Regions from separate parts of the Serratia proteamaculans genome, predicted to be linked through region 1. Evidence: predicted binding sites of a transcription regulator. Region 1 holds the regulator's gene; each other region holds the start of a gene.
What was found. The regulator PhoB, encoded in region 1, activates phosphate uptake and scavenging genes when phosphate is short. The targets are predictions, from matches to a motif close to CTGTCATAAAACTGNCNNAT.
Positions count from the first base shown of each region.

Region 2: QOT07_RS24475 (MIP/aquaporin family protein) is a predicted target of PhoB. The motif match lies at 4,645-4,664, and genes of this name have one in related genera.
Region 3: opgB (phosphatidylglycerol--membrane-oligosaccharide glycerophosphotransferase) is a predicted target of PhoB. The motif match lies at 715-734, and genes of this name have one in related genera.

Region 1 covers NZ_OX461105.1:1,072,271-1,079,553, forward strand. Annotated here, with positions in the region: gene sbcC (exonuclease subunit SbcC) at 1-2,236, opposite strand, end outside; gene sbcD (exonuclease subunit SbcD) at 2,233-3,465, opposite strand; gene phoB (phosphate response regulator transcription factor PhoB) at 3,667-4,356, shown strand; gene phoR (phosphate regulon sensor histidine kinase PhoR) at 4,381-5,697, shown strand; gene QOT07_RS05005 (PstS family phosphate ABC transporter substrate-binding protein) at 5,713-6,651, shown strand; gene QOT07_RS05010 (cobalamin-independent methionine synthase II family protein) at 6,863-7,283, shown strand, end outside.
Region 2 covers NZ_OX461105.1:5,261,758-5,269,040, reverse strand. Annotated here, with positions in the region: gene emrD (multidrug efflux MFS transporter EmrD) at 1-856, shown strand, start outside; gene glpX (class II fructose-bisphosphatase) at 889-1,899, opposite strand; gene glpK (glycerol kinase GlpK) at 2,031-3,539, opposite strand; gene QOT07_RS24475 (MIP/aquaporin family protein) at 3,583-4,428, opposite strand; gene zapB (septal ring assembly protein ZapB) at 4,968-5,207, shown strand; gene rraA (ribonuclease E activity regulator RraA) at 5,264-5,749, opposite strand; gene QOT07_RS24460 (1,4-dihydroxy-2-naphthoate polyprenyltransferase) at 5,830-6,747, opposite strand; gene hslU (ATP-dependent protease ATPase subunit HslU) at 6,841-7,283, opposite strand, start outside.
Region 3 covers NZ_OX461105.1:3,484,936-3,492,218, forward strand. Annotated here, with positions in the region: gene QOT07_RS16290 (transporter substrate-binding domain-containing protein) at 1-591, opposite strand, end outside; gene opgB (phosphatidylglycerol--membrane-oligosaccharide glycerophosphotransferase) at 883-3,186, shown strand; gene QOT07_RS16300 (AMP nucleosidase) at 3,384-4,844, shown strand; gene QOT07_RS16305 (FKBP-type peptidyl-prolyl cis-trans isomerase N-terminal domain-containing protein) at 4,870-6,123, opposite strand; gene QOT07_RS16310 (hypothetical protein) at 6,120-6,599, opposite strand; gene QOT07_RS16315 (helix-turn-helix domain-containing protein) at 6,633-7,283, opposite strand, start outside.

The DNA of each region.
Region 1 (7,283 bases):
CCTGCTCACAGGCCGTCTGGCGGGTGCGCAACTGTTCGCGCACCTGCGTGATTTGCTGTTCACCAAACAGGGCCAGTCGCTGCGCACGTTGCTCACCAAGGGCTTGTTCACCCTCCTGCCACTGCTGCTGCAAGCGCTGCTGTTGCAACTGGGCTTCGGTGTGGTTTCTCTCCAGCAGGGTGAAACGCTCGTCCAGCCGCGCCTTGTCTTGTTGCGCCTGCTGCTGCTGTGTTTGCAGTGCGGCCAATTGGTCCTTGGCCTGTTGTACGGCGTGCGACGCCTGCTCGTGTTGCAGCAGAGCGGCCTGACCCAGACGTTCTTCACTGTCGCAGGCGTTCAGCCACTGGCTCAGACGTTCGGCATCCTGCAGGGCAAAATCAAACGCCAGCGGTGTGCTGAGTGTTTGCCACTGCTGCAGGTGTGCGGCCAGCTGCTGCTCGTCTTGCGCGATGAGTTGCTGTTGGCGCTGTTGCTGTTGTTGCAGGCTATCGTAGCGTGCCCGTAATTCGACGCCTTTCTTTTGTAATGCTTCGGTCTGGATTTTCATTTCTTCCAGACGCTGTGAGGTTTCTGACAGCTTTACCGCTTGGTATTGCTCAACTGCCGGATGCGCATTTGAGCCGCACAACGGGCAAGGCTCACCGGGTTGCAGACGCGCTCGGTCGGCTTCCAACCCCACGATCCGTTTTTCCAGCTCTTCTGTTTTTTCAACGTCGGCTTGATGGGCTTTTTGTTGTTTATATTGTTGACGAGCCAGTTCCAATTGTGGCTCTAACTGAGTTAGCTCGTTTTGGCCGACGTTTAACTCTTGCCACTGCTGCTCCAGCCGTTTGGCAATCTGTTGAGACAGCGAGGAGAGGGCGAATAACTGCTGGCGCACCGGACGCAGCTCGGCCAATTCGGTCTGACGCTGACGCAGCGCCGCCAGCGGGGACTGGGCTTCCAGCGCATTTTGCCGCTGTTGCTGCGTTGCCAGCGCGGCGGTGAGGCCGTTAAGCTTTTCCTGATGCTGTCCGGCCTGTACGGTTAACTGGGCTCGCTGAAGCTCGAGCTTTTCCAGCTCCGCTTTTTGCAGTGCGTATTGCTGGATGGCGTTAGTGCAGGCCTGTTGCAGTTCGGCCTGCGTTTTTTGCCACTGGGCGATCTGGTTATCCAGCGGAACCACTTGCTCGTCGATCACACGCTGCTGAGTCTGCTGGTATTCAACATGCGCCTGCAGTTGCGCGCGCGCTTGTTCTACCGCCTGTTGCAACGGCGCCATCTGGGCAAGCTGTTGCGCCTGCTGCTGCGTCAACTGTGCGATCTGTTGTTGCAGCGCCTGTTGATCGTGGCGGCAGCGGTTACGTTCGTTAAGCAGCGGTCGCAGTTTTTCTGCAGGTTCGCTGCGCGCTAACTGCTGCAGTTGCGGTTCGGCCGCGGCCTGTTCCTGCTGTGCCGCGTTCAGTTGGCGTTGGTATTCCTGCTGCTTGTGCTGCGTCTGTTGCCACTGCTGTAACCAGTTCAGCGCCTGCTGCTGCTGGCGGGTCTGTCCGCTAAGGGTATTTTCCTGCGTCCCCAGTTCAACCAACTGATTTTCCAGTTGCTGACGCTGTTCGTCATTCAGCAGTTCAATGCCGCTGGCACGTTGGTGCAGTGCATCCAGGTCGGCCTTGGCCTGCTTATGCTGTTCGAAAACCCGCTCGGAAAGCTGGCCGTAGATCTCGGTACCGGTCAGCTCTTCCAGCAGTTCGGCGCGATCGTTGGCGTCGGCATTGAGGAAGGCGGCGAACTGCCCCTGGGACAGCATCATCGATTTGGTAAAGCGGCCGAAATCCAAGCCGGTGATCGCGGCGGTCATATCCAGCTTGTCGCGCACTTTGTCTGCCAGGATCTTGCCGTCTTCACGCAGCGCCAGTTCGACCTTTGGTGCCTGCAAATTGCCGTCCGGGGCGTTTTTGGCGCGTCGTTGGCTCCAGAAAGCACGGTAGCCGACGCCTTTAACTTCAAATTCGACCTCAGCCAGCGATTCGGCGGTGTGGCGCGTCATCAGCTCGTTTTGGCTTGGCGTAACGTTAAGGCGCGGCGTTTGGTGGTACAGCGCCAGACAGATGGCGTCCAGCAGGGTAGTTTTGCCCGCGCCGGTGGGCCCGGTGATGGCGAACAACCCATTACTGGCAAAGGGTTCGGCGGTGAAGTCGATCTTCCATTCGCCCTGCAATGAATTGAGGTTCTTTAATCTCAGGCTGAGAATTTTCATTGGCTCGGCTCCTGGTCGTTATGCTGAACGGCCGCGACCACCTGCTGGAACATTTGGCTCATTCGTTGCCGACGTTCTTCAGCCATTTCAGGCTCCTGCGCCAGCCGCCGTTCGAACACCTCATTAACACTCAGTTCGTTTAGCGTTTCTTTGTCCTGCTGTTCAATCGCCTGGCGGCGTTGTTCTTTGCTGCGGCGCAACAGCACCACTTCTACCGGCAGCTGATCGGCCAGGAGCTGGATGCGGCGCTGAATGTCGCTAAGGTAATCCTGCGTTGCCACTTCGATATCCAGCCACACCGGTAATTCACCCTGATAATCGGCGAACTGCTGCAATTGTTGCTCGATCTGCGCCAAATCGCCCTTGATAAGCTGCATGGGCTGGAAGCTGGGGATCTCCAGCGTGCTGACCTGTTGCAGGGCACCCGCGCTGAAATCCACCATAAACACGCTTTTGGCCTTGCCCAACTCGTCAAAACTGAGGGGGATCGGCGAGCCGCTGTAGCGAATATGTTCGGATTTGGCGACGTTTTGTGCACGGTGAATATGCCCCAGCGCGATGTAGTCGGCCGGTGGGAAGGCCTGCGCCGGAAAGGCGTCCAGCGTACCAATATAGATATCGCGCACCGAGTCGGAGGTGGTGACGCCTACGGTGGTCAGGTGGCCGGTGGCAACAATCGGCAGGGGCAAGCCCAGCGCGTCACGGCGTGCACAGGCCGCCTGATACAGCGTTTGATAATGGTCGGCGATGGCCTCTTGCAGCGCCTGCTGTTTTTGTACCCCGGATTCTCCGGCGCGGCTGGTGAGCAAATCGCGCGGGCGCAGGAACGGGATGGCGCACAGCACCGCGCCCGGCTGGCCGTCGCGCTGATTCAGCACCAGGATTTGCTGTTCGGTTTCGCTCTGTGCGTTGGCAATCACGGTGGTATTCAGGCAGGAAAGCAATTCACGCGATTCATTTAAGGTTGCCACAGAGTCGTGATTGCCGCCCAACACCACCAATTGGCAGCCGGTGCGCTGCAGCTCGACTACAAAACGGTTATACAGCTCGCGGGCATAACTTGGCGGCGAGCCGGTATCGAACAGATCCCCGGCGACGATCAGCGCATCCACCTGCTGTTGTTCGATCTGCTCGATCAACCAGCGCAGAAAAGCCTGATGTTCGGCGGCGCGGCTTTTGGTGAAAAAATACTGGCCAAGATGCCAGTCAGAGGTGTGGATCAGGCGCATGACACTCCCAGGGCGATAGAGTAATGGCAGGGATTATAAAGGGAATATGATGTTTCTGCGTGACTAGAAATAATCGCTATGCTTACTGCCTACAACAGGCAGGTTTTTTCATGGCTATTTATTTCATAAATCTGTCACAAAACTGACGCATAATGGCGACCGCAATCAACTGTGATCGCTAACACATTGGCAGGATTGACGATGGCAAGACGCATACTGGTGGTGGAAGACGAAGCGCCGATCCGTGAGATGGTGTGCTTTGTGTTGGAACAGAATGGTTACCAACCGTTGGAAGCTGAGGATTATGACAGCGCAGTGACGCGCCTGTCTGAGCCGTTCCCTGATTTAGTGTTGCTCGACTGGATGTTACCCGGAGGCTCCGGCATTCAGTTTATCAAACATATGAAGCGTGAAGCGCTGACCCGAGATATTCCGGTGATGATGCTGACTGCCCGCGGTGAAGAAGAAGACCGGGTACGTGGTCTGGAAGTCGGGGCGGATGATTACATCACCAAACCCTTCTCGCCAAAGGAACTGGTGGCACGCATCAAGGCGGTCATGCGCCGTATTTCACCGATGGCGGTGGAAGAAGTGATTGAAATGCAAGGGCTGAGCCTGGATCCTTCTTCACACCGGGTGATGGCCAACGAACAGGCGCTGGATATGGGGCCGACCGAGTTCAAATTACTGCACTTCTTTATGACCCATCCTGAGCGTGTTTATAGCCGCGAGCAGTTGCTTAATCACGTCTGGGGCACTAACGTTTATGTGGAAGACCGCACCGTTGACGTGCATATCCGTCGACTCCGTAAGGCGTTAGAGACCAGTGGTCATGACAAAATGGTTCAAACCGTTCGGGGCACCGGCTACCGATTCTCAACGCGCTACTGATCGCGCCGCGCTGGAGAATATGCCGTGCTAGAACGTCTATCCTGGAAGAGGCTGGCCCTGGAGCTGGCCCTTTTCTGCCTGCCTGCCTTACTGCTGGGGCTGATTTTCGGCTATCTGCCCTGGCTGCTGCTGGCCTCCGTGCTGGCGGCGCTGGTATGGAATTTCTACAACCAACTCAAACTTTCCCACTGGCTATGGGTCGATCGCAGCATGACGCCCCCCCCTGGCCGCTGGAGCTGGGAACCGCTGTTTTACGGCCTGTACCAGATGCAGCAGCGCAACCGTCGCCGGCGTCGTGAGCTGGCGCTGTTGATCAAACGTTTCCGCAGCGGGGCGGAATCGCTGCCCGATGCGGTGGTGATGACCACCGTCGAAGGCAATATCTTCTGGTGTAACGGTTTGGCGCAGCATCTGTTGGGTTTCCGCTGGCCGGAAGACAATGGTCAGCACATCCTTAACCTGCTGCGTTACCCGGAGTTCAGCCACTATCTGCAACAGCAGGAGTTCTCCCGGCCGTTAACCTTGCAGTTGAACAATGAACATTACGTCGAATTTCGTGTGATGCCTTATTCCGAAGGGCAGTTGCTGATGGTGGCGCGTGATGTCACCCAGATGCGCCAACTGGAAGGTGCGCGACGCAACTTCTTCGCTAACGTCAGCCACGAGCTTCGCACTCCGTTGACGGTGTTGCAGGGCTATCTGGAGATGATGAGCGACGAAGAGCTGGATGGCTCGCTGCGCGGCAAGGCGCTGGGCACCATGCAGGAGCAGACCCGACGAATGGACGGGCTGGTCAAGCAGTTGCTGACGCTGTCGCGGATTGAGGCAGCGCCTAATGTCGAAATGAACGAACGGGTCGATATCCCGCTGATGCTACGGGTGCTGCAACGCGAAGCTCAGTCGCTGAGCGGGGGCAACCATGAGATTACTTTCCGGGTGAACGAGCAGCTCAAGGTCTTCGGTAACGACGACCAACTGCGCAGTGCGGTATCAAACCTGGTGTATAACGCCGTCAATCATACGCCGAACGGCACCAATATTGAGGTGAGCTGGCAGCAGACGCCAAATGGAGCGCAGTTCCAGGTCAGTGATAATGGGCCGGGCATCGCTGCCGAGCATATTCCGCGCCTGACCGAACGCTTCTATCGCGTCGACAAGGCCCGTTCACGCCAGACCGGCGGCAGTGGGTTGGGGCTGGCGATCGTCAAGCATGCTCTCAGCCACCACGACGCGCGGCTGGAGATCCTCAGTGAGCAGGGCATCGGCACCCGATTCATCTTTACCTTGCCTAACCGGTTGATTGTTCCCGCAGCTTTGTCAGAGAATGCGGTGAAAAATTAACGCGGAGAGGCTGGTATGAACCGAATGACCCGAGGGCTGTTGCTTTGCCTGGCGCTGCTGGCGAGCCGTGGCGCGTTAGCGCAGCCGGATGGCATGCTGTCCGGCAACCTGTCGAGCGTCGGTTCCGATACGCTGGCCAATCTGATGGCGCTGTGGGCGCAGGACTTCAGTCAGCATTACCCCAACGTTAATTTGCAGATCCAGGCCGCAGGTTCCTCGACCGCGCCTACCGCATTGGCGGCAGGTGCCGCGCAGCTTGGCCCCATGAGCCGCCCGATGAAAGCGGCGGAGGTGTCGGCTTTCGAACACCGTTATGGCTATGCACCGCTGGCAGTACCGGTTGCGGTGGATGCGCTGGTGGTGCTGGTGCATCAGGACAACCCGCTGCGTGGTCTTAACCTGCAACAGCTTGACCGGATTTTCTCCGCGACTCTACGCTGTGGCGAAAACCGACCGTTGACGCGCTGGGGAGAACTGGGGCTGAGCGGCGATTGGCAGCAGCGCACTCTACAGCGCTTTGGTCGCAATTCGGCATCCGGTACCTACGGCTATTTCAAACTGCGTGCGCTGTGTGGTGGTGACTTTATGCCACGGGTCAATGAATTGCCCGGCTCGGCCTCGGTGGTACAGGCGGTGGCCGGTTCGTTGAACAGTATCGGCTACGCCAGCATCGGTTTTCGTGCCAGCGGCGTGCGGCTGTTGCCCCTGGCGGAGTCCGGCGAAAACTATGTCATCCCCAATGACACCAACGTGCGCAACGGCAGCTACCCGCTGTCACGCTATCTGTACATTTACATCAACAAAGCCCCCAACCAGCCGTTGGAGCCGCTGACCGCCGCATTTCTCGATCGCGTGCTGTCCGATACCGGACAAAACCTGGTGAACCACGACGGCTATCTGCCGCTGCCGTCGGCCACCCTGAAGAAAACCCGCCTGGCATTAGGCCTGAAATAAACTTCTCCCGGGGTGCGGCCACGCGCCCAACATGAATTTCTCTCACTACCGATGAAATTTCTTCTATTGCTGCCCGGCAGTCGATATGACAGCATGCTGTTTATTGGATTTCTAGACGTCTGGATGTCTATCGTAACCCAGCGTAATAGTTCACACCGTAAATTACTGAGGCAAAGGCCCGATCTTTTGCCTGCCACCGGGAGTCATAAATATGTGCGATTGCAATCACGCTTTTCACGCTGACGTTGTCGGCAGCCTGTTGCGCCCTGAGGCGCTGAAAACTGCTCGCCAACAGTTCCAGCGGGATGAAATTAATGCTGACCAACTGCGTGCGGTTGAAGACGAGCAGATCCGTCTGGCGGTGGCCAAACAGAAAGATCTTGGCCTGGCGGTGGTGACCGACGGCGAATTTCGTCGGGCGTGGTGGCATTTTGATTTTCTGGAAGGGCTGGACGGCGTGGAGGGTTATGACGCGGAGCAGGGGATCCAGTTCAACGGCGTGCAAACCCGGGCGCGCAGTATCAAGGTGGTCGGCAAGCTGGGTTTTAACCCGCAGCACCCGATGCTGGCAGATTTTCGCTTCCTGAAGGCGACCGCCGGTGATGCGGTGCCGAAAATGACCATTCCCAGCC
Region 2 (7,283 bases), 4.2 Mb from region 1:
CGGTGTGGCTGGGGTGATGGCGCGAACCATGCCGCGTGATCTGTATGCCGGTACCTCGCTGCGCTATGCCAACAGCCTGCTTAACATGGGGATTCTGGTTAGCCCGCTGCTGGCGCCGATCATCGGCGGAGCATTGGCGATGGTATTTGGCTGGCGTGCCTGCTATGCCTTCCTGTTGGTACTCTGTGCCGGTGTGGCTTTCGCCATGTTCCGCTGGCTACCGGAAACCCGCCCGCAGCAGACCGAGAAACGACGAATGCTGGCAAGCTTCCGCAAGCTGTTGGCCGACGGGACCTTCAGTTGCTATCTGGTGATGCTGATTGGCGCTTTGGCGGGGATCGCGGTCTTTGAAGCCAGCTGTGGCGTGCTGATGGGCGGCGTGCTGGGTCTGAGCGGTCTGACCGTCAGTATCCTGTTTATTCTGCCAATTCCGGCGGCGTTCTTTGGGGCCTGGTATGCCGGTCGTGACGGTAAAACCTTCCACAGCCTGGTGTGGCATTCGGTGATCAGTTGCCTGCTGGCGGGCCTGATGATGTGGATCCCTGGGTGGTTTGGCGTGATGAACATCTGGACGCTGATTGTACCTGCGGCGTTGTTCTTCTTCGGGGCCGGTATGATGTTTCCGCTGGCGACCACCGGGGCGATGGAGCCATTCCCCTATCTGGCCGGTGCGGCTGGCGCGTTGGTCGGGGGCATGCAGAATATGGGCTCCGGCCTGGCGACCTGGCTTTCCGCCATGTTGCCGCAGACCGGGCAGTTTAGCCTTGGCCTGCTGATGTTTGCCATGGCGTTACTGATTCTGCTGTGCTGGTGGCCGTTGTCCCACCGGATGCAGCATCAGGGACATACCGTATAAAACGAACAGGGCGCCTTCGGCGCCCTGTTTAATTACAGCAGAAACTCGTGCAGCGCCGGGTCTTTACGATCCAGATAATGGGTCGAGCGGATGCGGCGGATAGTGCGTGACTTGCCGCGGATCAACAGCGTTTCCGTGGTGGCCATATTGCCCTGACGGCTAATGCCTTCCAACAAATCGCCCTTGGTGATGCCGGTGGCGGAGAAAATCACGTTGTCGTTGCGCGCCATGTCATCCAGCAGCAGCACCTTGCCGGCTTCAATCCCCATCTCTTTACAGCGTGCCAGCTCCTCTTCGCCGATGCGACGATTCTCGGCGCTGTCGCCTTTGACCTGATGACGCGGCAGCAGGCGTGCCTGCATATCACCGTCCAGAGCACGGATCACCGCGGCAGAAATTACCCCTTCCGGCGCGCCGCCGATACCGTACATCACGTCGACTTCACTGTCTGGCATGCAGCTCAGGATTGAGGCCGCCACGTCGCCGTCGGGGATAGCGAACACTCGCACCCCGAGCTGCTGCATTTGGGCAATAACGCCATCGTGACGCGGCTTGGCCAGGATCACCACCGTCAGTTGGCTCAGTGGCTTGCCCAGGCAGACCGCGACGTTGTTCAGGTTCTCAGCCAGCGGCAGGTTAAGATCGATAGCGCCGCGCGCTGCCGGGCCCACCACCAGTTTTTCCATATACATGTCAGGGGCGTGCAGGAAGGTGCCGCGATCGCCCACCGCCAGCACTGCCAACGCATTGGGCTGGCCCATGGCGGTCATGCGGGTGCCTTCGATGGGATCGACGGCGATATCCACCGCGTCTCCCTGGCCGCTGCCAACCTGTTCGCCGATATACAGCATCGGCGCTTCATCAATTTCGCCTTCGCCGATCACGATGCGGCCGTCGATATCCACTTTATTGAGCATAATGCGCATTGCGTTGACCGCAGCGCCGTCGGCGGCGTTCTTGTCGCCGCGTCCCAGCCATTTATAGCCCGCCAGCGCGGCGGCTTCGGTAACGCGGGAAAATTCGATGGCTAATTCACGTTTCATGGCAAAACCTGTCTGTGAGAAAGGAAGAAAATATCGGCAAAGTTTATCACAGCACGCGGCGGCGGGGACGGGGCAAAAAAATGCGCCGCCCGGAGGCAGCGCATGATGGGGGTTAACCGGGCAAACAAGCGTTAGTCGTGCTCTTCCCAGGCTTGTGCGCGGGCAACCGCTTTTTTCCAACCGCTGTAACGGAAGTTACGCTCGGTGGTTTCAATGCTTGGGCGGAACTCACGCTCGATGACCGCTTTGCTCTTCACTTCATCCAGGTCATTCCAGTAGCCGATAGCCAGGCCTGCCAGGAATGCGGCACCCAGTGCCGTCGACTCACGCACCTCAGGACGCTCTACACGAGTACCGAGGATGTCAGACTGGAACTGCATCAGGAAGTTGTTAGCGACCGCGCCACCGTCCACACGCAGCGATTGCAGGCGAGTGTTGGAGTCGGCTTGCATGGCATCCAGCACGTCGCGCGTCTGGTAGGCAATGGATTCCAGCGTGGCACGAATGATGTGGTTGCTGTTCGCGCCGCGGGTCAGGCCGAAGATGGCGCCACGGGCATACGGGTCCCAGTAAGGTGCGCCCAGACCGGTGAAGGCCGGTACCACGTACACGCCGTTGCTGTCTTTCACCTTGGTGGCGAAGTATTCGGAGTCGGCCGCATCGCTGATCAGTTTCAGCTCATCGCGTAGCCACTGAATGGAGGCGCCGCCAATGAAGACCGCTCCTTCCAGCGCGTAGTTCACTTCGCCGCGTGGGCCGCAGGCGATAGTGGTCAGCAGGCCGTGGTTAGAACGTACCGCTTCTTTGCCGGTGTTCATCAGCAGGAAGCAGCCGGTGCCGTAGGTGTTTTTCGCCATGCCCGGTTGAACGCACAGTTGGCCGTACAGCGCCGCCTGCTGGTCACCGGCGATACCGGCGATAGGAATACGCGTACCGCCTTTACCCCCGATGTTGGTCTGGCCGTACACTTCAGAAGACGAACGGACTTTTGGCAGCATGGCGCGCGGGATATCCAGCGCTTCCAGCATGCGTTCATCCCAGTCCAGCTCATGGATGTTGAACATCATGGTACGTGAGGCGTTGGTGTAATCGGTCACATGCACCCGCCCTTGGGTCATTTTCCACACCAGCCAGGTGTCGACAGTACCGAACAGCAGCTCACCGCGTTTGGCGCGTTCACGGGCGCCTTCAACGTGATCGAGGATCCATTTTACCTTGGTGCCGGAGAAGTACGGGTCAACCACCAGACCGGTGTTGTGACGAATGTACTCTTCCATGCCATCGCGTTTGAGTTTTTCACAGATGTCGGCGGTGCGGCGGCATTGCCAGACGATGGCGTTATAGATCGGTTTGCCGGTCTCTTTTTCCCAGACGATGGTGGTTTCGCGCTGGTTGGTGATGCCGATACCGGCGATCTGATCGGAATTGATGTCGGCTTTTGCCAGCACTTCCACCAGCGTGGAGCTTTGTGACGACCAGATCTCCATCGGATCATGCTCAACCCAGCCGGCTTTCGGGTAAATCTGCGTGAATTCACGCTGCGACACCGCAACAATATTGGCATCGTGGTCTAGCACTACGGCACGTGAACTGGTAGTTCCCTGGTCGAGAGCGACAATGTATTTTTTTTCTACAGTCATGATTTTAGTCCTGCTGTTGTTAACCGTTTTAAAACTGTGCCAATCACGCTTTACGCTGCTGAGCCTTGGCGGCGGGTTGCTCTTCGTCTACACAGACATCACACGGCAGATTGCGGCCAATGAGCATGCGGTAGCCAAAGGCACCCAGGCAGGCACCGATGATTGGGCCAAAGATAGGCACCAGGAAGTACGGAATATCACGCGCACCGGTGAAGGCCACTTTGCCCCAGCCAGCCAGATAAGCGAACATTTTCGGGCCGAAGTCACGGGCCGGGTTCAGCGCAAAGCCGGTCAATGGTCCCATAGAGGCGCCGATCACGGCAATCAGAATACCGATTAACAGCGGTGCCAGCGGGCCGCGTGGAATACCGTTACCGTCATCGGTCAGCGCCAGGATCAGGCACATCAGGATCGCGGTAATCACCGTTTCAACCAGGAAAGCCTGGCCAACGGAGATGTGTGCATTAGGGTAGGTGGAGAAGATACCGGCCAGGGCCAGGCTTTCGTCGCTGCCGCGCACCATATGGTTGACCGCTTCAAAGTCGAAGAACAGGTTGTAATACAACCCGTAGACCAGCGCTGCTGCGCAGAAGGCTCCGGCGATCTGTGCGACGATGTAAGGCAGTACTTTGCGTCCGTCAAAGCAGGCAAACAACCACAGCGCGATGGTCACCGCCGGGTTGAGATGCGCACCGGAGATGGCAGCGGTCAGGTAGATGGCCATGGCAACGCCCAGGCCCCAAATGATACTGATTTCCCATTGACCGAAGCTGGCGCCAGCCAGTTTCAGCGCGGCAACGCAGCCTACGCCAAAAAATATCAACAGGCCGGTGCCGAGGAACTCAGCGATACATTGGCCTTTTAGGGTCGGACTGGTGGTTTGGCTCATAATGTTGTTGTCCTGCAAAACGGCGGTTGTGGGTTTATAGGCTCAGGGTGTGCATCAACCCGGCCTATGGGTACAGTTTTTTTCATCTCGTCCAATTATTAATTGAGGACGTGATGTAAATTTATCGTTAACGAACATAAACGAGAAATAGCGAAATCAAAATGTGTGTGCTGAGTCATAAAATTGAGCGAATTCGCGTCGTTTTGTGTTCTTTCTGCACCATAAAACTGTGATCTGACCAGTGTTCCAGCCACCGTTCGTTAACAAATCAATTTACGCACCCTGGGTATTTTCAGTTTTTGCTGATGGTGACGGCAGGAAAATTGCAACAGACTGCGCGTTGAGCCGGATGTTGCTAGACAGTCGGGGACAGGCTACTTACAATCGTTTTTATCGAAAGAAGCGTTTTATCGAGACAGGCGCGTTATTTTCAATAAAAGCGTGTGTCACTTGGCGCGATGCATATTCGCAGCAGTTGCAACCTGAGTTGCGGCCGTTACCTATAGATGTACGCCTTGCTATCATGAGGGGACTGAAGAATGTCATTTGAAGTATTTGAGAAATTGGAATCAAAAGTTCAGCAGGCGATCGATACCATCACCCTGCTGCAGATGGAAATTGAAGAGCTGAAAGACAAAAACAACACTCTTTCACAGGAAGTTCAGGCTGCCTCCGGCAACCACGAATCGCTGGTACGTGAGAACCAGCAACTGAAAGAAGAGCAGCACGTATGGCAAGACCGCCTGCGTGCGCTGTTGGGCAAAATGGAAGAAGTCTGATTCCGGATTGCACGATCGAAAAGGGCGCCCAAGGCGCCCTTTTTCATATCTGAAGATTACTCGATATCGAGTGGATCCTCGGACAGGATAATACCGGTATTGTCAGCATACAGATGATCGCCGGAGAAGAACGTCACACCGCCGAAGTTAACGCGGATGTCACTTTCGCCAATGCTCTCACTGGCGGCACCCACCGGAATGGCCGCCATCGCCTGAATGCCGATGTCCAACTCTTCCAGATCGTCTACCTGACGAACCGCACCGTAAACCACGATGCCTTCCCATTCGTTCTGGGTTGCCAGACGCGCCAGTTCTGCGTTGATCAGGGCACGACGTACCGAGCCGCCACCGTCAATCACCAGGACGCGACCGCGGCCGTTTTCTTCAAGCAACTCGAATAACAGGCCGTTATCCTCAAAGCATTTCACCGTAGTGATTTGCCCGCCAAATGAAGTACGCCCGCCAAAATTGGAGAATAGAGGCTCAACTACGTTCACCTCTTCGTGATAGATGTCGCAAAGTTCGGAAGTATCGTATTTCATAGGATTTTACGTCTGTTTGCCGCTGGAATAACCAGTATATCCCTTTATTCGCCCTGTTGGCAAAATCATCAGTTCGATGGCTAACTGAGCACCACGCCAATAGCGAACAACACATTGGCCAGCAACGCCGCCTTAACCATATGTTCCAGCATAGGTCGCATGCCGGCAGGGGTCGGATCGCGCAACACGCGCAAGCCATGGCGGACCAGCAACGGGATGGCCAAGACAAACAGCCAGCCCCACAGGCTATGCAGGTTAAGCAGCGTGAACAGCGTAAAGCACGCCACCGCACCGATCAGCAGCAACACGTGGTAATAACGTGCCTTCTGCGGCCCAAGTCGGACTGCCAGGGTATTCTTGCCGTTGGCACGGTCGCTTTCGATATCGCGCAGATTATTGATATTGAGCACGGCAGCAGCCAGCAGGCCGCAGGCGGTGGCCGGCAGCATCACGATGCTGTCAAAGGTGTGGGTTTGCAGGTAGAAGGTGCCTGCCACGCTTAGCCAGCCGAAAAATACCAGCACCGAAATATCACCCAGGCCTAAATAACCATAGGGTTTGTTGCCCACGGTATAGGTAATGGCGGCGACGATAGAAAGCCCGCCCAGCACCAGGAAGCCCACCACGTCGCTGGGTTGTTCACAGGCTACGGCGATCAGTGAACAGCCAGCCAGAGTGATCAACACCACCGTCACTATCAGCGCACGTTTCATCTGCGCCTGGGTGATCATGCCTTTTTGCATGCCACGTAGCGGCCCGATACGGTCTTCTTTGTCGCTGCCTTTTACCGCATCGCCATAGTCGTTCGCCAGGTTGGAGAGAATTTGCAGCAGGCCGGCCGTCAGCAGTGCCAGCAGTGCCACGCCAGGCTTCAGGCTACCTTGCCAGGCGGCAATGGCAGAACCGACGACGATCGAGGCAAAGGCCAGCGGCAGGGTGCGCGGTCGTAAACTTTCAAGCCAGGCTCTGGCCGGGGAGGTGGTAGTTGATGAGCTCATTTTTCGCTTCAGAGTTAGTGGCTGCGTCCGTTAGAAATAATTGTGGGAGGCATAATGCCTCCCACAGATGACTGACTGGACATGATTGAGCGATTATAGGATAAAACGACTCAAATCTTCATCCGCTACCAGTTCATCCAGATGATTACGTACGTAATCCGCATCAATTGTAATGGATTGACCGTTAATTTCACTCGCATCATAGGAAATATCTTCCATCAGACGCTCAAGCACGGTGTGCAAACGACGCGCGCCGATATTTTCGGTGCTTTCGTTAACCTGCCATGCGGCTTCAGCGATACGACGGATACCTTCGGCGGTGAACTCAATATTGACGCCTTCGGTGCCCATCAGCGCTTTGTACTGCTCGGTCAGCGAAGCGCTTGGCTCGGTCAGAATACGCTCGAAATCTTCGGTGGTCAGCGCCTGCAACTCAACGCGGATCGGCAAGCGGCCCTGCAGCTCAGGGATCAAGTCTGACGGGCTGGCGGTCTGGAATGCGCCGGAAGCGATAAACAGAATGTGATCGGTTTTCA
Region 3 (7,283 bases), 2.4 Mb from region 1:
CTGGTGGATCGCGGTGAAGTGCCCGGCCAGCACCCGGTAAGCCGGATTTGCCGCTGCGGCGGCCAGCAAGGGTTGACGCACACCTGCTACGGCATCCAGGCCCTGCTCCAGAAACAGGGTTATCGCCTCGGCGGAGGTCTCTGCTCGCACCAACTGCGCATGCTTTAAGGTGCGCGACAAATACAGGTCATAGGCCGCGCCCTTGCCCACCGCGATGCGCACCTCAGGCCGATCCAACTCGGCCACCTGCTGCCAGGGTGACGCCTGTGCCAGCAAATAAGTGCCTTCAATGATCACATAAGGCGCGCTGAAAGCGATTTGTTCCGCCCGCACCGGCTCGATAGCCATAAAGGCCACATCCCAGGCCGAGGTTGCCAACGCGGCGAAAACCTTGCCCGCCGCGTCGTAAGTCACCAACTCCAATGCCACGCCCAGTTCATGCGCCAATGCGCTGGCTAAAACCACGGACACGCCCTGCGGTTCGCCATCCGGCCCCGTCTGCGCCAAAACCGGATTGCCAAGATTGATCGCCGCGCGCAGGACACCCTGTGGGGCCAGGTCAGCAAGTACGGCTGCGGGAATAGGGTCCATGGTTATCTCCTTAATAATGAGTCACCGCGCCTCTTCAACGCGTCCCATTAATGTTATAGCCCAATATCGGCTGAGCAACATTTAACCGTGGCTCCCCCTGGAGACGTGACTGGTGTCACAGTATTGTCACAAAAATGACCAATCGCCCCCCGCCGCACCGGGCCGCTGCAAACACGCATTGACCCTGTCGCGGTCAATGCGCTATACCCTTCCTCTTTCGCGCTGTGCGCGGTTCAGCCGCGTTTCTCAGGGCAGTTAAGATTTTCTTTTTAATCAGACAGGGTACGGTGGATGGTTTCAGCATTAATTTCGTTTGCACTTTTTTTAGCCTCAATTCTCATCTACCGGACCCGGGCCGCCGCTAACCGCTGGTGGCTGGCCGCCCTGCTGACGCTGCTGGGCAGCTATCTGATCCTCAACGTGGTGCTGATCGCCAGTAACTACTTTACCGGCGACGGCATTACCGATGCGGTGCTCTACACCCTCACCAGCAGCCTGAAGGGCGCCGGCGTCGGCAAATATCTGCTGCCGTTTATTGGGCTGTTGGCGGTATTGGCGTTGATCTTCTCCGTGCTGACCTGGAGCCTGGTGCGCCGCAAGGCCAAAAGCAGCAGCGTGGTATATAGCGTGCTTGCCGTACTGCTGGCGCTGTTTTCCGTCGGCACCACCCCGGCCTTTCAGGATATTTCCCTGCTGGTCAGAAGCCAGATTAGCGGCGACACCGCCGACTTTGATACCTACTACAAAGCCCCGAAGAAAAGCGTACAGGGTAAGGCGCCGAACCTGGTGTATATCTACGCCGAAAGCCTGGAAAGAACCTACCTGGATGAGGATGTTTTCCCCGGCCTGGCCGATGAACTGAATCAGCACCGTGAAAACAGCATCGACTTCAGCAACACCCAGCAGTTGCCGGGCACCGGCTATACCATTGCCGGAATGGTGTCTTCACAGTGCGGTATCCCACTGTTTGCCCCCTTTGATGGCAACGCCTCCAGCGCGGTGTCCACCTTTTATCCGGAAAACGTCTGCCTGGGTGACGTGCTGAAATCCGCCGGTTACGACAACTACTTCTATCAGGGTGCCGAACTGGCCTTTGCCGGTAAGGACACCTTCCTGAAATCGCACGGTTTTGATCATGCTTACGGCTTCAAGGAATTGCGCGGGCAGGTCAGCGACCCTGGCTACAAGAATGACTGGGGCTGGTACGACGATACCGTGCTGGATCTGGTGTTCGACAAGTTTGTCGAGCTGTCGAAACAGGATAAAAAGTTCTCGCTGTTTGCACTGACCGTCGACACCCACCATCCGGACGGTTTCATCTCCGCCAGTTGCAGCAAAAAGTCGTTCAGTTGGCAGAACAAGGAAAACCGTTCGCTGAGCGCGGTGGCCTGCAGCCAGCAGCACATTGCGGCGCTGATCGACAAAATCAAAGCATCCGACTACTTCAAAAACACCGTCATCGTGGTGTCCTCAGATCATCTGGCGATGAACAACACCGCCTATGACATTCTGACCAAACAGAAACGCCGCAACCTGTTCTTTATCATTGATGGCACCCACCCGCAGACCGCGCTGCATAACGAAAAGCGCAGTACGCTGGACAACGGTGCCACGGTGCTGGATGTGATGGGCGGCGATAACTACATCGGCCTCGGCCGCAGCAGCCTGTCCAGCCCAACGCTGGCCACCGTGTTCCTGAATATTGATGAAAAGATCAACGCCTGGAAACCGGCGGTGGTGAAGCAATGGGGCTTCCCCAACAGCATTAGCAACTTTAGTCTGGACGACCAGGGCAGCCGTTTTAGCTTCTCTGGCATCACCTTTAAGGTGCCGTTTATCCTGAAGGTAACGGACAACAAAATTGAGCCAATGTTTAACGTCTACCTGTCCACGCCGCTGAAGAAACAGCTGGCCGGTCTGGGAGCAGGTGAAAAATTTGTCTGGGTCGACAAGTGCTATGAAATCGGTCGGGTGTGGGCACCGGAACTGGCGCTAAGCACCGAAACCTGCGTCGCCTCCGGCAATCTGGCCGCCCCACCGCAGATTGTGCAGGCCAAAGCGGGCAGTTATCGCGGCAAGGTCAACTTTACTGCGCCAGAAGCGGACAGCGTTGCCGCTTACCAACAGGCCGTCGAGCGGCTGAAAGTGGACGACAGCGCGGTTAAATATCACGCGGATGCCATCGCCTTTATGCTGCCGGGGATGCCGGAACAGGTGAAGGCCATCACCGGCGTTTCCAGCATCGAGGATTGGGGCCGCTGGTCAGACGCCAATCTGGCTCCGACGGTGAACATTGACTACGTTGACCCACTGCCATCCGCCTTCGATCTGGTGCTGCGCGCACGCGCTTACGGCAAAAATGTCGGTGAGCCGATCTCGGTACGCGTTGGGGATCAGGAGCAGTTTGTGACGCTCACTGAGCAGGACACCACCGTGACCCTGCGCTTCGACAACCCCGGCGGTGCGCAGAACATCAGCATCACGCCACCGGCACCGACCGAGCCGCAGGAAGGTGCCAGCGGGGGCTTTATACCGAAAAAACTGGGTATTGGCCTGGTCTCGCTGAAGGTCGAACAGGCCGCCCCCGCTTCCTGATCATCTCCTTGTTGGGGGCGAATTTATTCGCCCCCAACAGCAAATCTACCGGGCGCAGATTTGAACGCTGCGTTTTCTTTCCTCCGGTTCTATTTCTGCAAAGCTTTTGCGCCCATCTTCAGCTAACCTGTTGCTGTGAATTGATATCGGCATCCGCATGCCTCCCGCCGCAGAGCCGGGAGAACCCAGGAGAGAGTATGAGCAGTCAGCAATCCGGCACCGGCCTCACCCCCGCTCAGGCGATTGAACAACTGGAAGCGCTGTATGAAGCCTCGGTTGAAGCGCTGCGCCAGGCGGTTGGGGATTTTATCAGTCACGGCGGGCTACCCGACGCGCAGACCCGTGCCGCAGGGCTGTTTGTTTACCCTGAACTGCGAGTCAGTTGGGATGGCAAATCGACCGGTCAGACCAAGACCCGCGCCTTCGGCCGCTTCACCCATACCGGCTGCTACACCACCACCATTACCCGACCACAGCTGTTTCGGCACTATCTGACCGAACAATTGACCCTGTTGGCGGGGGAATATGATGCACATATTGAAGTGCGGCCATCACAACAGGAAATCCCCTTCCCATACGTGATCGACGGTTCCAATCTGATGCTGGATCGTTCGATGAGTGCCAGTCTGGCGCAGCATTTCCCTACCACCGAATTGGCGCAAATTGGTGACGAAACCGCTGACGGTCTGTTCAACGCCACCAGCACTTTCCCGCTTTCACACTTCGACGCATTGCGGGCCGATTTTTCACTGGCGCGGTTGCGGCACTACACCGGCACCCCGGTGGAGCATTTCCAGCCGTTCGTGCTGTTCACCAACTACACCCGCTACGTGGATGAGTTTGTCCGCTGGGCCTGCGCCGAGATAGCCGATCCGGCCAGCCCTTATATTGCGTTGTCCAGCGCCGGTGGCATCTATATCACGCCGGAAACCACCGCGCCGGACCAGGCCGTGTCCGATCTGGCCTGGAAGAATCACCAGATGCCGGCCTACCACCTGATTTCCCGTACCGGCCAGGGCATTACCCTGATCAATATCGGTGTCGGTCCGTCTAACGCCAAAACCATCTGCGACCATCTGGCGGTATTGCGCCCCAGCGCCTGGCTGATGATTGGCCACTGTGGCGGCCTGCGTGAAAGCCAGTCGATTGGCGACTATGTGCTGGCCCACGCCTACCTGCGCGACGATCACGTGCTGGATTCGGTACTGCCACCGGACATCCCAATCCCCAGCATTGCCGAAGTACAGCGCGCGCTGTATGACGCCACCAAAATGGTCAGCGGCATGCCGGGCGAAGAGGTCAAACAGCGCCTGCGTACCGGCACCGTGGTCACCACCGACGACCGCAACTGGGAGCTGCGTTACTCGGCTTCGGCACTGCGCTTTAACCTTAGCCGCGCCGTGGCGGTAGACATGGAAAGTGCCACCATCGCCGCTCAGGGTTATCGGTTCCGGGTGCCTTACGGCACGTTGCTGTGCGTGTCCGACAAGCCGCTGCACGGCGAAATCAAACTGCCCGGCCAGGCCAACCGCTTCTATGAAGGCGCAATCTCGGAGCACCTGCAGATCGGTATCTGCGCGATCGATCTGCTGCGTGCAGAAGGCGATCGTTTGCACTCCCGCAAGCTGCGTACCTTTAACGAGCCACCTTTCCGCTGACGGGTAGCCCCGCTGCAACTGCCGGTCATTTCTTGGCCGGACGTGGCGGGGTTAATCCTTTCAGATCGTAACTCAGCACGGTGAACGCCTCTACCCCACGCGGCAACGGCAGCGAGCCATAGACCGATTTGGCTAGCGCATAGGCTTGTACTTCACTCCCCTCACCGAGCAATGGCAGGGCTTCGCGCACCACCGCCGGCATTTCATCAGTGACCGTTAATACCAACTGCGGTAACTGACTGACCGTGCGTCCATCGGCGATGGCTTCGGTCAACGACAGCATCACCGGCGCATCCGGATCGGTAATCGTCTTGCCCTTTTTCACCACAAAATAGGTAATGCCATCCACCTGTTTCACCGGCGTGCGTCCCCGGCTTTTCTTGGCGATCAGCGCCTCACCGTCACTGACCTGCTTGCTCACCTGCTGCTGCAACCGGGTCGCGAACTGGAGATAAACGGCATCCATATCCGCTTTTTTCATCTGCATACTGCCCTTCAGTCCGTCGCTGATACCGGCCAGCACACCCTGTTGATCCAACGTCAAACCGGCGCTGGTGTAACTCTGCAATCGCTCACGCAGGTTGGCGGCAATGCTTTGCCCCACCACATAATCCTGTTTGCCGCTGGTGGTGGTCAGATTGGCCTGCGGCCCGGCAGGTTTGGCGCGTAACGCGGCCAGCGCAGATTGCGACACCGCCAGCTCGGCCGTGCGAGCGGTAAGCTGTTTTTGGTTATCCCCACGCAGGGTCAATTGGGACTGCAGCGCTTCCAGTTGCCGCTGCTGTACCCGCAACTGGCTGTCACGTTCTTTGAGTGCCTCTCTGGCAGTCGCAAGATGTCCGGCCACCGAGCGTTCCTTGGCCAATTGGCTCTCTAGCTGCTGTTGCAGGGCGGTTTTATCGGCTGTAAGAGTGGCGCGTGCCGCTTCACTGCTCGCCAACTGCTGATCATCCCGGCTGCCTGCCGCCAGTTGCGCCTTGAGACCGGCAATTTCCGCCTGCAACGCGCTGGTCTGGCGGCGGGCGGACTGCGCCTGGCGCGCAGCCGCCGCGGCGGCTGAAACTGACACCGGTGCTGTACCACGCTCCTTTTCACCTCGCCCTTTTTGTTGTGACTCAATCAACGCGCCCAGCCCATAGCCGTTATCCTGCTGCGGACGCACCAGCGCATCGACCGAAGACAGGGGTTCCGGTGGGGTGTAAGCCGCCGTCGCCGTACCGGCGAAGCACAGCGGAACCGCCAACAAGGTGCAGGCCGTTACTGACCACGTCTTGATCATTGCCCACGCCCCTGCGGGATATCCGCCTGCGCCATCAGCGATTGCGACAACGCATTACGAATTCCCCAACACAGTCTGGCCATACCGTATTGGTAACGTGGTGTCATGATGTCGTTGATGTCGTTACTGATACCCGTTTTGACCTCCATATAGCGCCGACCGCTGGCCACCAGATGGTCCATTTCGCTGCGATAACGAGCATACTGCGCCGCATTAACCGTTTTCAGCGCGGCCAGTTCGTTATTGCACTGCGTGACCTTGCTGTCTTTCTCCATGACCGGTGGCGCTTCCGGTGTGGCATTGGGGTTAGTGGCAGTCGCGGTGACTTTCATCGGTACCGCCGCTATGTTGGGTGCGTCCTGCGGGCGCAGTCGTGACTCCGGCGAGGTGGTACAACCGCCAAGAAGAAGAAAACTGCCGACCATTCCCATCATCACACTGCGACGCAAGGCGCCGGACCTAAAGTAAGCATTCATATTCTGGTTAAAGCCCTTATAAATTCTCGATAATTAACGTTCTGCTTTTTGCCACCCGGCATCGAAATAAGCGACGCTATGCACTGGCGGCGGTAAACAACATGACGGTAACGGGTACCCGACCAGGGTCAGGCGGAAAAACTCATCCATCAACGAAAACAGCAACATCATTTCCCGCCCGCCACGGATATGCAGGCGCTTAAAGACATCCACCTTGTGGCCGCTGACCGTTTTTTCATGGATTTGCAGCCGCCGGGCAATGTCCTGCTGCTTCACGCCCTGGCGCAACAGGCGCAATACCCCCCGCTGACGAAAGCTAAGATCAATATCGGCCTTGGGTAACGGCGGCAGGTAAACGCCCCTCGCTGGCGAAGGCTCCAGCAACGATGACAATACCTGTAGCAAAAGCTCACGCGTCATATGTGCGTCCAGCACCGTCAGGCTGGGGATGCGCTGAGTCATCGCCGCAAACAGCGGCTGCAGCTCATCGGTCATTACCACTTGTCGGCAAAACGGTGACAGATCGGCCACCTGTTTAAGGGTCGCAAGCGCCCCCTGTAATGAAGCGACGCCATACGAATAGGCGTAAATCACCAGCATCGGCAATTTGCTCTGTTTGACCGTGTGGACTACCTCGGACAGCGAAGACACCACGACCGGCACTACATTGGCAGGCAGCAGTTG